4 regions of the Solibacillus cecembensis genome follow, and region 3 is predicted to be linked to each of the others. Evidence: riboswitches for the same ligand, from Rfam matches in the RefSeq annotation. Region 3 holds a riboswitch; each other region holds the start of a gene.
The links. A riboswitch is a leader RNA that binds a small molecule or an ion and turns the genes downstream of it on or off. The one in region 3 is predicted to bind cyclic di-GMP.

Region 1 (3,095 bases), on a different contig from region 3:
TCCTAACATTAAGGAATTACAAGTTTTAGATTTATATGAGGAGGATTTTAATCCGGTCCTCGTCTTTAATGCACATAAACGAAGACGTGATATGCATACAGATCCGTACCTTGAAAAGTATAGAGATCAAATTAAATGGGCGGATAAAATTGTTTTTATTTACCCAATTTGGTGGGGAAGACCTCCAGCGATGCTTATGGGATACATAGATCAATTATTTGCTTCTAATTTTGCTTACAAGGATAAGAAAGGGCTTTTCCCAGAAGGGCTTTTGAAAGGCAAGTCCGTTGTATGTGTATCGACTATGAAGGGCCCCACATACTATCCGTTTCTCTGGTTGAATAACGCGCATAAAGTTTTGATGAAAAGAGCTTTATTTAATTTTGTAGGTATTAAGAAAATTAAGTTCTTTGAATTTGGCAATATGGAAAGTTCAAAGGGGAACCAAATAAAGAAATTAGATAAAATTTATGATTACTTTAAAAAAGTGGGTAATTAAGTAAAGCGATTGCAACTTTTAAAGGGTTAAAAATGAAACTGTATTTAGTTAAATTACGGAGAACTGTATCATAAGTGCAGCTAATAATAATTGTTTAAGTGGTCAAATAAAAATTCTTTTTCGAGTTAAAGACCTTGAATTATTCATGATACACAAAAAAAGACCCGGAAATTAAATTCCGGGTTTGATTAGCACTTACATTGAAAACTCCATGACACACTGCCTCGCTTTCGCATTGAATCTTAAGAATGTCCTAAGAAAACGTTGCTTAGCTGCACTCAGTATTGATGGTCCTTCTGAGTTATTGATCATTCGCACTCATCGGGTTAACCCTCCTAGTCATTTAGATTCGAAGTGAAATCTTTAATAGTATGGAGCATTTTTTAATTTTTATACATGAGTCAGTAATTATTTTTTCAGCTAGTGCTTAATGCTGATACGAAAGAAGGAGACATACTGAATGAATCTAATCAGATTAACCAAATAATTCTAATCATTTCCAAAAAGAACTTGAGTTAATACAATATCTTTTAGAAAAAAGTACTATCGTTGAAAAAACCAAACGAGTAATTTATACTGTTATAGTGACATGAATATGTGATGTTTTGCTTAGAATCCCTTAAAATGAAAAGGCAAACTTATCGAAAGGTAAGGACGCAAAGCTACGAGTCTAAAATCCCATTGGATCAAGACAGTCGGGTTGCCAAGAAAAGAAGTGGTTATTTTGCTACCCCAATTTTTCGTTGGGGTAGTTTTTTATTTGAAAGAAATGCTGTAACGAACAAAGGTGTACATTATCTAGTAGCTAAAATATGGTTATGAAGAAGGAGATTTAAAATGATAGTTGTTGATGAGCCAAAATATAAAATGGCAATATATGAAGCAAAGAAAGAAGTACATGTTCAAATAATTGGGTTTATTAAAGATGATCTTGTTGAAGGCTATTTAAATCATTTGGACAAAACAAGTGGAATGGTACAGAAAAAGAATTATCGATTAGTTGTTGATGCAACCCACCAATCACCGCTTCCTTCAAAAGTTGCGGCAGGACTAGGAGATACATTCATGTTTTACGCGTCTCTTGGATTTAATGATATTGCCATTGTAAGTTCTAAATCTAAAATTTCAGCAGTACAAATTCGAAATGCACTAGAGACAGTTAATTTCCCTGGAAGACTAGTCAATCATGTTTCTGAAACAACTTCACGCTAATTTCAAAATAAACAGCTTTAAATTAGAGAGGAATAATATCACGATGCAAACAACAGCAGATTTATATACAATTGAAATCCTTACAAAAGATCAACCAGAATTAATTGAAAAGGCCGCAGCATGTTTAGCTAAGACTTTTGTTGGGGTAGAAGTTGGTGGGACGTGGATACAAGAGCCAATAATCGGATACGCATTACAATTACCTTATGAAGATTGGTATCAGTTTACGAAGGAATATATCGAGACATATGCTCACCAAGGTTACTGTGCTGTAGCGTTAGATAACGAACAAAATGTTCTAGGTGCACTAGTTGGGGATACAAATGCTTTTGAAATTATTGAAGAGGATATTTTTGAAGGCACGTTTGCTGATATGAACGTTGTCATGCGTGTGTTAGCGGATATCGATCAACGTTTCTTAGATGATTATAAAAAACGTAACGGAAAAGACTTGGAAGATGGGGAAGCATTACATATCTTTTTACTAGGCATCATTGCAGAACATAGCCGTCATGAAATTGTACAAAGCTTAGGTGATGTTTTATTAAACAAGGCAAGAGAAGAAGGGTTAAAACTTGTACTAGCTGAAGCGACAAATCCAAAATCAATTCGCGTGCTGGAGAAGTATCATGGCCTAACGAAATATGTAGATGTTGAAGGGAATTATATTGTTCATAAATATGAGGACAATGAAAAACTAAGCAAAATTCCAGCGACTATAGCTGATGGAATTTATATAGTTGTAAAGGATTTATAAGAATTCATTATAAAATAAATTAGAAGATTAGGAGATTAATCATGGAAATTATAATGATAGGAATTATTATCATTTTATTGTGTACCTCTCTGTATTTTTCGTACCAATATTTTACGCTTAAACGCCAATCTCATATAAATAATGAGGTTACAAGTGAAATGACCGGACATTCTTCAAGTGAAGTAAAAGAGCAAATTCAGTTGTTTGCCAAAATCATGAATGAAAAAGGCGAAAAGCTGACTGAACAAGGAGAATACGCAGCTGAAAAGGCTGATATTGTAAGGGCTGCAATAGATGAAGTAGGTAAAGGATTAAAAAAACAATTAATCGCTACTGAAGAAAGTTCTACTTCAATTGAGGATATGACAGTGGCCATTGAAGAGCTATCTATAAGGTCAAACCAAATTTCAGAACAATCGAATACGACGTTAGAATTGACGCAAGATGGTAACGATAAGTTAAAAGATTCGATGGTTAAAATGGAGAAGTTTAATCAAACAATCAATACAACATCTGGTGCGATTAATATTCTTGGTGAAAGATCACACGAAATTGGCAAGATTGTTAAAGTAATTACGGGGATTTCAGAGCAAATCAATTTATTAGCATTGAACGCAGCGATTGAAG
Region 2 (3,095 bases), on a different contig from region 3:
CACACTCATTTCGTGGAGAATATGGCTGTCACTACTATGTATGGCATTCTAACACCAACTGAAAAATTTATCATACAAGCTGAAGAAGGTAAAAAAGTAATTCATAATGCTAGAACTCAAATGATTCAAGAAGTGTATAAGGTGCAAGTCCCTGAAGGAATGGAAGAGCTTGTCGATTCAAAGCTACTTCATTTATTTTCTGATATAAAGGTTGAAGAGGATATGGCTGTATCGGTCTTTATATTTGAAAAGCCAATCGTATAGAAACTTTTGAATTTTACGCAACTGAAGTTTTTGTAAAAAAGTGAGAATGCGAGGGCTTCATTTAGCTGTGTTATGGAGAACTGTATTACAAGTAAGTGCGTTTTTTATGAATGTTATTAGTATCTAGTTAGTGACCATTTTGTTAATGTCAACAAAATGGTCCGACTTGGTTCTAATGCAGAACGTGAAATAGAGGACATTATACTATCAAGATACGTTTGTTATTTAGTTGTACAAAATGAAGATCCCACTAAAGAAGTTTGCTTGTAATTTAAACCTCTATATATAGCGAATAAAAACCACCACCACAATACTTTTGGACTATACTTATACGTCATATATCACAGATTAATGGCTAGTATTTGTTAAATTTCCTTGAATTTTGTAGAGCAACATGAGATTATAAGTGGGTGTGATTTTAAACTAAAGCTATAGAAGTTAAAGGCAAACTGTTCCGAAAGGGCAGGACGCAAAGCCTAGGATCTAAAGTTTAGAGGACTATCAAAAGTCCTTTAATCATAAACAATGATCGCCTGGTTACCGAATTTATGAGTTACTATATATAAATTCCTTGGCTACTCTATATTAAATAGATTAGCCTTTTTGAGTGTTTAAAACTACCTGGCAATAGGGAAAAGTCATAGCTAGAAAGAATTAAGAGATTCTAAAAATTACCGATTTAAAAGCTTTAAAGCAATAGCAGTCTAAGCTTAAGCTACTATTAATTAAAAGGAGAGGATTGTAGAAATGGATAAGAAAAGATTTTCGTTCAAGGCAAAATTATTAGTTCTCTCTTTATTACTATCATTAGTACCGATAGTTCTTATTGGCGTTACAGTTAATAAAATAGTTAGCGAAAAAACTAAGGATGATTACATTAGTTTCAGCGAGAAAGAAATTAAACAGGTGGACAATGGAATTGCGCTCTATTTTGAAACGATTAGGGAAAATGTTAATTTATTGGCGAATGACCGTTTCGTTGTAGATGCCGATTCAACGATTACTTCCTATAAAGATATTGCAGGAGAAGGTTCAATCGATATGACCCCTTCAGCAAATGGGGAGAAGGAGAAAGCTATTTTCGATGTGTTTTCTCGTTTTAGTGATAGTCATCCTAAAGCTCCTTATATTTATATGGGTACATCGGATGGTGGCTATGTCCAATATCCAGAAGGTCCCGTGCCAGCTGGTTTTGATCCTCGAGACCGCCCTTGGTACAGCGCAGGTATTGAAGAACCAGGGAAAGTAAAATTAACAAGTGCCTATGCAGCAACGGGGATAGAGGGAATTATCGTAAGTAATGTCGTTTCAATTGAAAAAGATGGAAAACAAACTGGTGTGTTAGGTTTAGATGTAAGTTTGGATGGCTTAACAGATATAATTAAGGAAATCAATATAGGTAAAGATGGTTATGTAATTCTTGCACAAGAAGATGGAACAATCCTTGCACATCCAAAAAATTCTGAATTGAATTTCCAACCAATTTCTTCATTAAATATCCCATCATTAGATTTTTTCGAGGAAGATGGCTTATTTGAAACTGAATTAGATGGCGAAGACTATATGTTAAATACAATTTCTTCTGAAATTGAAGGGTGGAAGTATATTGCTGTCATCAAGAAAGCTGAAATATTAAGTACAGCGACTTTCATACGAACAATGCTTTTCGTAATAGGTGGAGTTATTGCCATTCTTGCTGTAATCGCTTCTATTATTATGAGTTTACGTATAACGAAGAGAATTAATAGTATTAGTGATGTATCTTTAGCGATGTCTAAAGGTGATTTAACTCAACAAGTCACGGTAAAGGTAAATGATGAAATTGGGGATATGGGCAAGAATTTCAATACGATGTCAAACAGTTTAAAAGAAACGATGCAAAAAATTGCGCATGAATCTCAACAATTATCCGCTACATCCGAAGAGCTGGCAGCATCTTCAATCCAAAATCAAACAGCTTCTAATGAAATATCTGAATCGATTCAACTTGTTGCTACTGGAGCGGATGAACAGGATGCCGCTATGAAAAACGCAGTAGGTATTATCAATGAAGTGATTAAGCATGTAGATGATGTGACAGTGAGTATGGGCAACGTAAAAGATTCGATTCATTATTCAACGGAAACGGCCAAGCAAGGTAGTGATGTCGTTGAACAAACGGTAAATCAGATGAGTGAAATTGATAAAAATGTGAGCTCATCTGCTGAAAAAATTAGCATGTTAAACGAAAAATCCAATGAAGTTAGACAAATTAGCTTGATGATACAGTCTATTTCAGAGCAAACGAATTTACTAGCTTTGAATGCTGCAATTGAAGCGGCAAGAGCGGGTGAACATGGAAAAGGATTTGCAGTAGTAGCAGATGAAGTTCGAAAACTTGCCGAGCAATCTAGCAACTCCGCATTGCAAATCAATGAAATTATTCAAGATATCGGAAAAGGTATTGAAGATTCAATGGGCCTTGTCAATCTAGGGGTAAATTCAGCAAAAGAAGGTATGAAGCTTGTGAATGAAAGCGGGAAAGCGTTTGGAGAAATTAAAGATTCCATTCTCGCGGGTACAACAAAAATTACTGAGGCTAGCATAGCAATGGAAAACATGAAAAATCATATAGCTGAAGTAGTAGTTCACATAGAAAAAGTTTCAAAGACGAGTATAGAAGTAAATAATTATTCACAAAACGTCGCGGCATCTTCTGAAGAAATGAGTGCTTCAATGGAAGAGGTTTCAGCAGTTTCTCAAGAGTTAGCTCGAATGTCAAGTGAATTGGAAATGGCCGTGCAGCAATTTAAATTGTAATTTACGGCAATAAAATATATAAATGATTTAGG
Region 3 (3,095 bases):
TCTTCTTTTATAGTAGTCAAGGAATATTTCCCCTTTCAATAGTAATTTCATGTATTGAAGGCTGATTTCCACAATGTTTGTGCATCCTCTTCAAAACAGATAGACATTGCCATTATAACGAATATTAGCCCGAATGAACATTAACTTCTGACAAACGTAGCAACTTATTATTCTTATGCAGGATATAGTCGAGCCTCTTTTTAACAGAGTTTATGTACATCCCAAATAGATATCTATTTAACTAAAGAATCCAACCTTTAAAAAACCTTTTGAAGAGGTGGAGTTGATTTCTATTTCAGTCCTGACGCTTTTCAGGGTTACGGCTCCCTTTCATTCCAATCAACTCTTTCTATTCAAGTTTATGCCTCTATCATGTCTATTCTCATTTCCATATAAATTTTGTTGAATTTATATAAATGATAATTTTTTTTAGCAAATTACACTATTATACAAATGTAATCGAAACACTTCCATAACTTATAAAGACGGAAGGAGGGATAACTATGAATAAATATGTCTTATCAACTGGCATATTGGAAAAAGCGCCTAGAGCCGTTAACGCGGTTATTAATCTAGTTAATTTATCTCGTAAAGATCAGGAAATTGAGATTGAAGTTTGGGATTGGTCTTCTTTTTCCCATCCTATGAAACTCCCCATTATAATAGGAAACAATATACCTGTAATATTTCCTTATCGGCTTTCTCCTGGCAATTTTGAAGAAATCTATGCACATTTAACAGGTGTATCCTTTTATGAAATTCGAATTATTCATCTGAAAGAACGAAAAATCATTGCCAATTGTTTTGGAAGAAGCATTACTTCGGTAGCACAAGAAGGAAATACCGTGTTAGATCAACAACTCATAAAAATTGATTCGAATTGTAGTTAATCAATTATACCTCAGCATAATTGCATCCAGATTTTTTTAGTTCGGGGCCACAGGACGTAGGTCAGTCAGCCGTTGTCACACGATGTGAAGTCTTTAGGCTGACTTCCTACTCCCCCTGTGACATCCGCCGTTTATTATGTACATTCTATTTATATCTACTCTCTCATTTCTATATAAGAATAATTATCAAACTACTTCTAATGAAAAAATTCGATGCGCTATCAAAACACTTTTATATAGTATACAACATGAATATTTAGCCAATTCATCCTATTTGGAGGGGTATTTTTTAGTGCTTATTGTTCTTTTGGAATAATATTCATTATGTTATCCTTCTAGATAGAATAATTGAATAGGCAAACCTAAAGAAATTTAGGGACGCAAAGCTATAGGGACTAAGGTTTATATTACTATGTCAGCCAGTTACCGAAGAGTACATTCTACTTTTTGTTTTTAAAATTTCCATAATTTTTTTATGGGAATTTTTTAGGGAAAGAAAACACTCTAATTAGGGTGTTTTTTTTATGTACTTTTTTGGAAAATCATTAGGAGGAATTTATTATGAAAGTTGTTAAAATTGCAACAGCCGCGGCTATGGCTTTAAGTTTAGTCGGTACCCCAATCAATGCATTAGCAAGTCCAGTTCAAGAAAAAAGCACTATAACGGCTCCAGTTGGAAAAACGATCAAACAAGCAAATCATGCTAGTGTCGGTAAATTTAATTTATATGGAAATGACTTACTAGATACATATAATGAAATTTTCAAAATAGCCAACGCCAATATCGTATCGATTACAAACAATGGTGGCAACTACTCTGGATCACCTCTTGAAAAGGCAATCGACGGCAATATGAATACGCACTGGGAAACAAATAAGGCTAATAATGCAACATTCACGAATGAAGTGATCTTTAATTTCAACGAAACAATTTCGTTAGATCGAATTGTTTATGCTGCTCGTCAAGCAAGCGCGAAAGGTAAAGGCTTTGCCCAAGAATTTGAAATACATAGTTCGTTAACAGATGAAGGCGATAATTTCACATTACTTTCAACTGGCGAATATAAAGGCTCTACAGGGGATATCGTCGAGATTCAGTTTCCCTCTACTGAAGTTAAAAGAGTAAAATTTGTGTTTAAGAAAGCAAATCAAGACTGGGCAAGTGCATCGGAGTTTATGTTCTATAAAGAAGATCCTGTATCTCAAAAAATGAAGACATTATTCACTGATGATACATTCAGCAAAGTAAGTGAAGCATTTAATACAGTTGAGGCTCTTAACAATTTAGAACAAGAAGCAAAAAGCCACCCACTTTATGTGGATTTTAAAGATGCGATTGCCAATGCAAAAGCATTAATTAATGGCATAAATACAGAAGCTACAAATGCCATTACAAAATCATTTACTCATTATTCAAATGAAGCCTATTCAAAGTTATTTAAAATGGATATTGGAAACATTAAGAATATCCGTAACAATGGTGGTCACTATAGTAGCGCTGTAATTGGAAATGCCGTTGATGGAAACTTAGATACTTACTGGGAAACAAATAGAAGTAATTCAAAAGATTTCACAAATGAAGTAGAAGTAGAGTTCAAAGAAGCCGTTACGTTAAATCGTATTATGTACGGAGCACGAAATTCTGACCGTAAAGGGTTTGCGGAAGAGTTTGAAATTTATGCCTCTCAAACTTCTATAGGCAATACTTATCAACTAGTAGCAACGGGTCAACATAATATGGTGGCCGGATTAGTCGAAGCTAAATTTGCACCTACAACATTTAAGCGCGTTAAATTTAAGTTTAAGAAATCAAATCAAAACTGGGCAACACTATCAGAACTTGCATTTTATAAAGAAGATGTTTTAGAAGAACAAGTGAATAATTTATTTACTAATGGTTTAATGAATAAATTAAAGCCAGAGTTTGCGTCAATGGATATCATCAATCAATTAGAAAAAGAAGTTGCAAAACATCCACTAAAAGAGCAATTACAAGTTAACTTAACGATAGCAAAAGATTTACTAAACAACGAAAATGTGACGAACGAAGCAATCGTAACAGCTTCACAACGTGGTAACTCAAATGCAGAAGCAAAAACGCACCAAATTGCAAGAACGTCATTTTCACTAGAAACTTTCGGTAAATATGCCGTACCTGGTGAAACCATTCAAGTATTTGTTGATGCCGACGAAAAAGGTGTGATG
Region 4 (3,095 bases), on a different contig from region 3:
CAGGTCGTTCAGGTACAATGATTTTATTCATTCCCGGACTTAACGGTATATCCATATTGCCATTGTGTTTGCTTTCCATTTGTTTAAATACTAATTTCGGTGTAGGTTCACCAGAAGCAACATCAACAAAAACGTTTATTTCTTGTCCTGACTTAACGGCTAATCCAGTAGGTTGCCAATCTTGGAAGTTCCAAACACGTCTTTTTTGGGATTCTTTTATCGAATCGCCTCTGCTTTCTAATGACCATACGCTATTTTTTATATCTGTTGGGTTAGCGATTATGTTTTTAGCTATCTCTAATTGAGCTTTTAATGTTGAATACAATGGGTGATTTTTAGCTTTTGCATCGAGTTCATTAATTGCTTGTACATGATTATATTGTGGTACGAGCTCACTCATTGTTCCATCAGTGAAAATATTGCTAATTTGCTCTGTTAATGTATCTTCTTTATAAAAGGCTATTTCCGCTAAAGATGCCCAGTTTTGAGTGGATTTATTGAACTTGAATTTCACTCGTTTAAATGTCGTTGGTTCAAATTTAGCCTCTACTAATCCAGTAACAACATTATGTTTCCCAGTAGCTACAAGCTGATAAGTATTACCTTTAGACGTTTGAGAACCATAGATTTCGAACTCTTCAGCGAACCCTTTGCGGTCGGAATTCCTTGCCCCGTATATAATTCGGTTTAATTTGACCGCATCTTTAAATTCAAGTTCTACTTCATTCGTGAATTGAGAGGAGTTTCCTTTATTCGTTTCCCAATAAGTATCTAAGTTTCCATCAATGGCATTTCCAATTACAGCAGAACTCCAATGCCCTGCATTGTTACGGATACTTAGGATATTTTCAGAACCCATTTTAAATAATTTTGAATACTTTTCATTTGAATAAAGATCAAATGTTTTTGTTGCAGCTGTAGTTGTTTGAACTTCATTTTGATTAAGAATGGCTTTTGCATTTTCTATATCATCTTTAAATAGGGGATATAGTGGATGGTCATTTACTTCTGTTTCTAATTGGTGTAATGCTTCGATTGTATTAAATTCTTTACTAACCGAACTAAAAGTATCATCTGTGAATAAGTTTTTCATATTATTAGAAACTTGGTCTTCTTTATAAAATTGGAATTCTGCAGCACTTGCCCAATTTTGGTTTGCCTTTGTAAAGACAAATTTTAAACGCTTAAATTCTGTCGGTGTAAATTGGATTTCAACAATATCTCCCGTTGAACCTGTATACTCACCAGACGAAACGAGTGTAAAGTTATCGCCTTCATCTGTGTTGGAGCTATAAATCTCAAACTGTTGTGCAAAACCTTTACCTTTTGCGCTTATTTGACGGGCGGCATAAACAATTCGATCTAATGAAGTTATTTCGTTGAATGTAAAGTTTACCTCATTCGTGAATGTTGTTTTATTATCTCTGTTCGTTTCCCAATGCGTGTTCATATCGCCATCAATTGCCTGTGCAAGAGGGGAGCCTGGGTAGTTGCCACCGTTGTTTGTAATGGATGCGATATTGGCGTTTGTCATTTTAAAAACTTCATTATATGTATTTAGTAAGTCAGTCCCATATAAATTAAATTTACGAACATGAGCAATATTTGCTTGTGTAGTTGTTTTTCCAACTGAAGCTGTCATCACCTTTTTTTCTTGAAATGGGCTTGCTAATACATTGATTGGTGCGCCAGCTAAACTTAAAGCCATAGCAGCAGCTGTTGCAATTTTTATTACTTTCATAATCAATTCCTCCTACTGATTTTTCCTAAAAAGAACATAAAAAAAACACCCTAATAAGAGTGTTTATCTTCTCTAAAAAATGCCCATAAAAAAGCTTTATGGGAGATTTAAAAACAAAAAGTAGATTGTACTCTTCGGCAACTGGCTGACATAGTAAATAAATCAATTACGGTAGTCCCTATAGCTTTGCGTCCCTAAATTTCTTTAGGTTTGCCTATTCAATTATGCTACCTTAAAGAATAGCATAATAAATATTATTTCCAAAGAACAGTTAGCACTAAAAAATCCCCCTCCAATAAGGATAAATTAGCTAATTTTACATACAAGGATTATACGAAAAGCTTTAGTTAATTATGTTTATAGGGCATCGAATAGTTATAGGGTAGTAAAAAAGGATATTATTTTAATATATAAATATAAGAATCCCCTAAGAAAGTTAGTGCTCTGTTGGAGTAAATGTTCTGCAATCTATTTCTTCACTTCACAAAGAATTTCTTGCGCCATATTATTACACCTCCTCTTTTGTCATTATTATAAAAGTTAGGTTAATAAATACTGTAAACATGTAATGGTGGGAATTCTCACTCCTGCGAATGGAATTTTACAACTTTATTTCAAATAAATATATTTTCTATCAATACAAGCCAATGCCTTGCGCAAATTTTTAATAATTTCATTAATATATTCGTATTTTATATAGACTTAATAATCTTTATGACCTATAATAATCCCTATTATTCATTAAATACGAACATTAAGGTGGATTTTATGTCTGAATATACGCAAATTTTCCGAGGGACTGCTTTTTCAAGTAAGTCACCTAAAGAAGTACTAGTTTTAAAAGATTATCTGTTTTGTATTAATGCGGACGGAATGATTGAAAAAGCCGTTGCACCAGAGCATGTGGACTATCAATCTTTATTAAATAGATACCAAGAGAAAGAAAACTTTCATCAATTAGCAGATGGACAGTATTTCTTACCAGGCTTTATCGATTTACATGTCCATGCACCACAATGGGCACAATCTGGAACTGCATTAGACATTCCTTTGTATGATTGGTTAAATACGTATACGTTCCCGATTGAATCTAAGTTTTCAGATTTAGATTTTGCCAAGGAAGTGTATGAAGACTTAGTTAGTACTTTATTAGCAAACGGCACAACGACATCACTTTATTTTGCAACGGTTCATAAAGAAGCGAGCTTATTATTAGCTGAAATTTGTGCAGAAAAAGGTCAACGTGGTTTAGTAGGGAAAGTTGTGATGGATGATCCTGAACAAACACCAGAATTTTACCGTGATGCGAATACGCAAACGGCATTAGCGGATACCGAGGAATTTATTATAGCTG

Region 1: it holds a riboswitch for cyclic di-GMP, as region 3 does, so the genes downstream of both, ACQKIH_RS11415 (hypothetical protein) here and ACQKIH_RS05100 (NPCBM/NEW2 domain-containing protein) in region 3, are expected to answer to the same signal.
Region 2: it holds a riboswitch for cyclic di-GMP, as region 3 does, so the genes downstream of both, ACQKIH_RS10820 (methyl-accepting chemotaxis protein) here and ACQKIH_RS05100 (NPCBM/NEW2 domain-containing protein) in region 3, are expected to answer to the same signal.
Region 4: it holds a riboswitch for cyclic di-GMP, as region 3 does, so the genes downstream of both, ACQKIH_RS11295 (NPCBM/NEW2 domain-containing protein) here and ACQKIH_RS05100 (NPCBM/NEW2 domain-containing protein) in region 3, are expected to answer to the same signal.

What each region holds. Positions count from the first base shown of each region.
Region 1 is NZ_JBNNMF010000011.1:69,500-72,594, forward strand. It holds gene ACQKIH_RS11410 (NAD(P)H-dependent oxidoreductase) at 1-499, shown strand, start outside; cyclic di-GMP riboswitch class I at 1,121-1,207, shown strand; gene ACQKIH_RS11415 (hypothetical protein) at 1,337-1,711, shown strand; gene ACQKIH_RS11420 (hypothetical protein) at 1,755-2,468, shown strand; gene ACQKIH_RS11425 (methyl-accepting chemotaxis protein) at 2,510-3,095, shown strand, end outside.
Region 2 is NZ_JBNNMF010000010.1:106,119-109,213, reverse strand. It holds gene ACQKIH_RS10825 (Na-translocating system protein MpsC family protein) at 1-264, shown strand, start outside; cyclic di-GMP riboswitch class I at 698-809, shown strand; gene ACQKIH_RS10820 (methyl-accepting chemotaxis protein) at 1,012-3,063, shown strand.
Region 3 is NZ_JBNNMF010000004.1:64,905-67,999, forward strand. It holds gene rlmD (23S rRNA (uracil(1939)-C(5))-methyltransferase RlmD) at 1-20, opposite strand, end outside; gene ACQKIH_RS05095 (hypothetical protein) at 504-890, shown strand; cyclic di-GMP riboswitch class I at 1,236-1,321, shown strand; gene ACQKIH_RS05100 (NPCBM/NEW2 domain-containing protein) at 1,452-3,095, shown strand, end outside.
Region 4 is NZ_JBNNMF010000011.1:47,973-51,067, forward strand. It holds gene ACQKIH_RS11295 (NPCBM/NEW2 domain-containing protein) at 1-1,741, opposite strand, end outside; cyclic di-GMP riboswitch class I at 1,875-1,966, opposite strand; gene guaD (guanine deaminase) at 2,510-3,095, shown strand, end outside.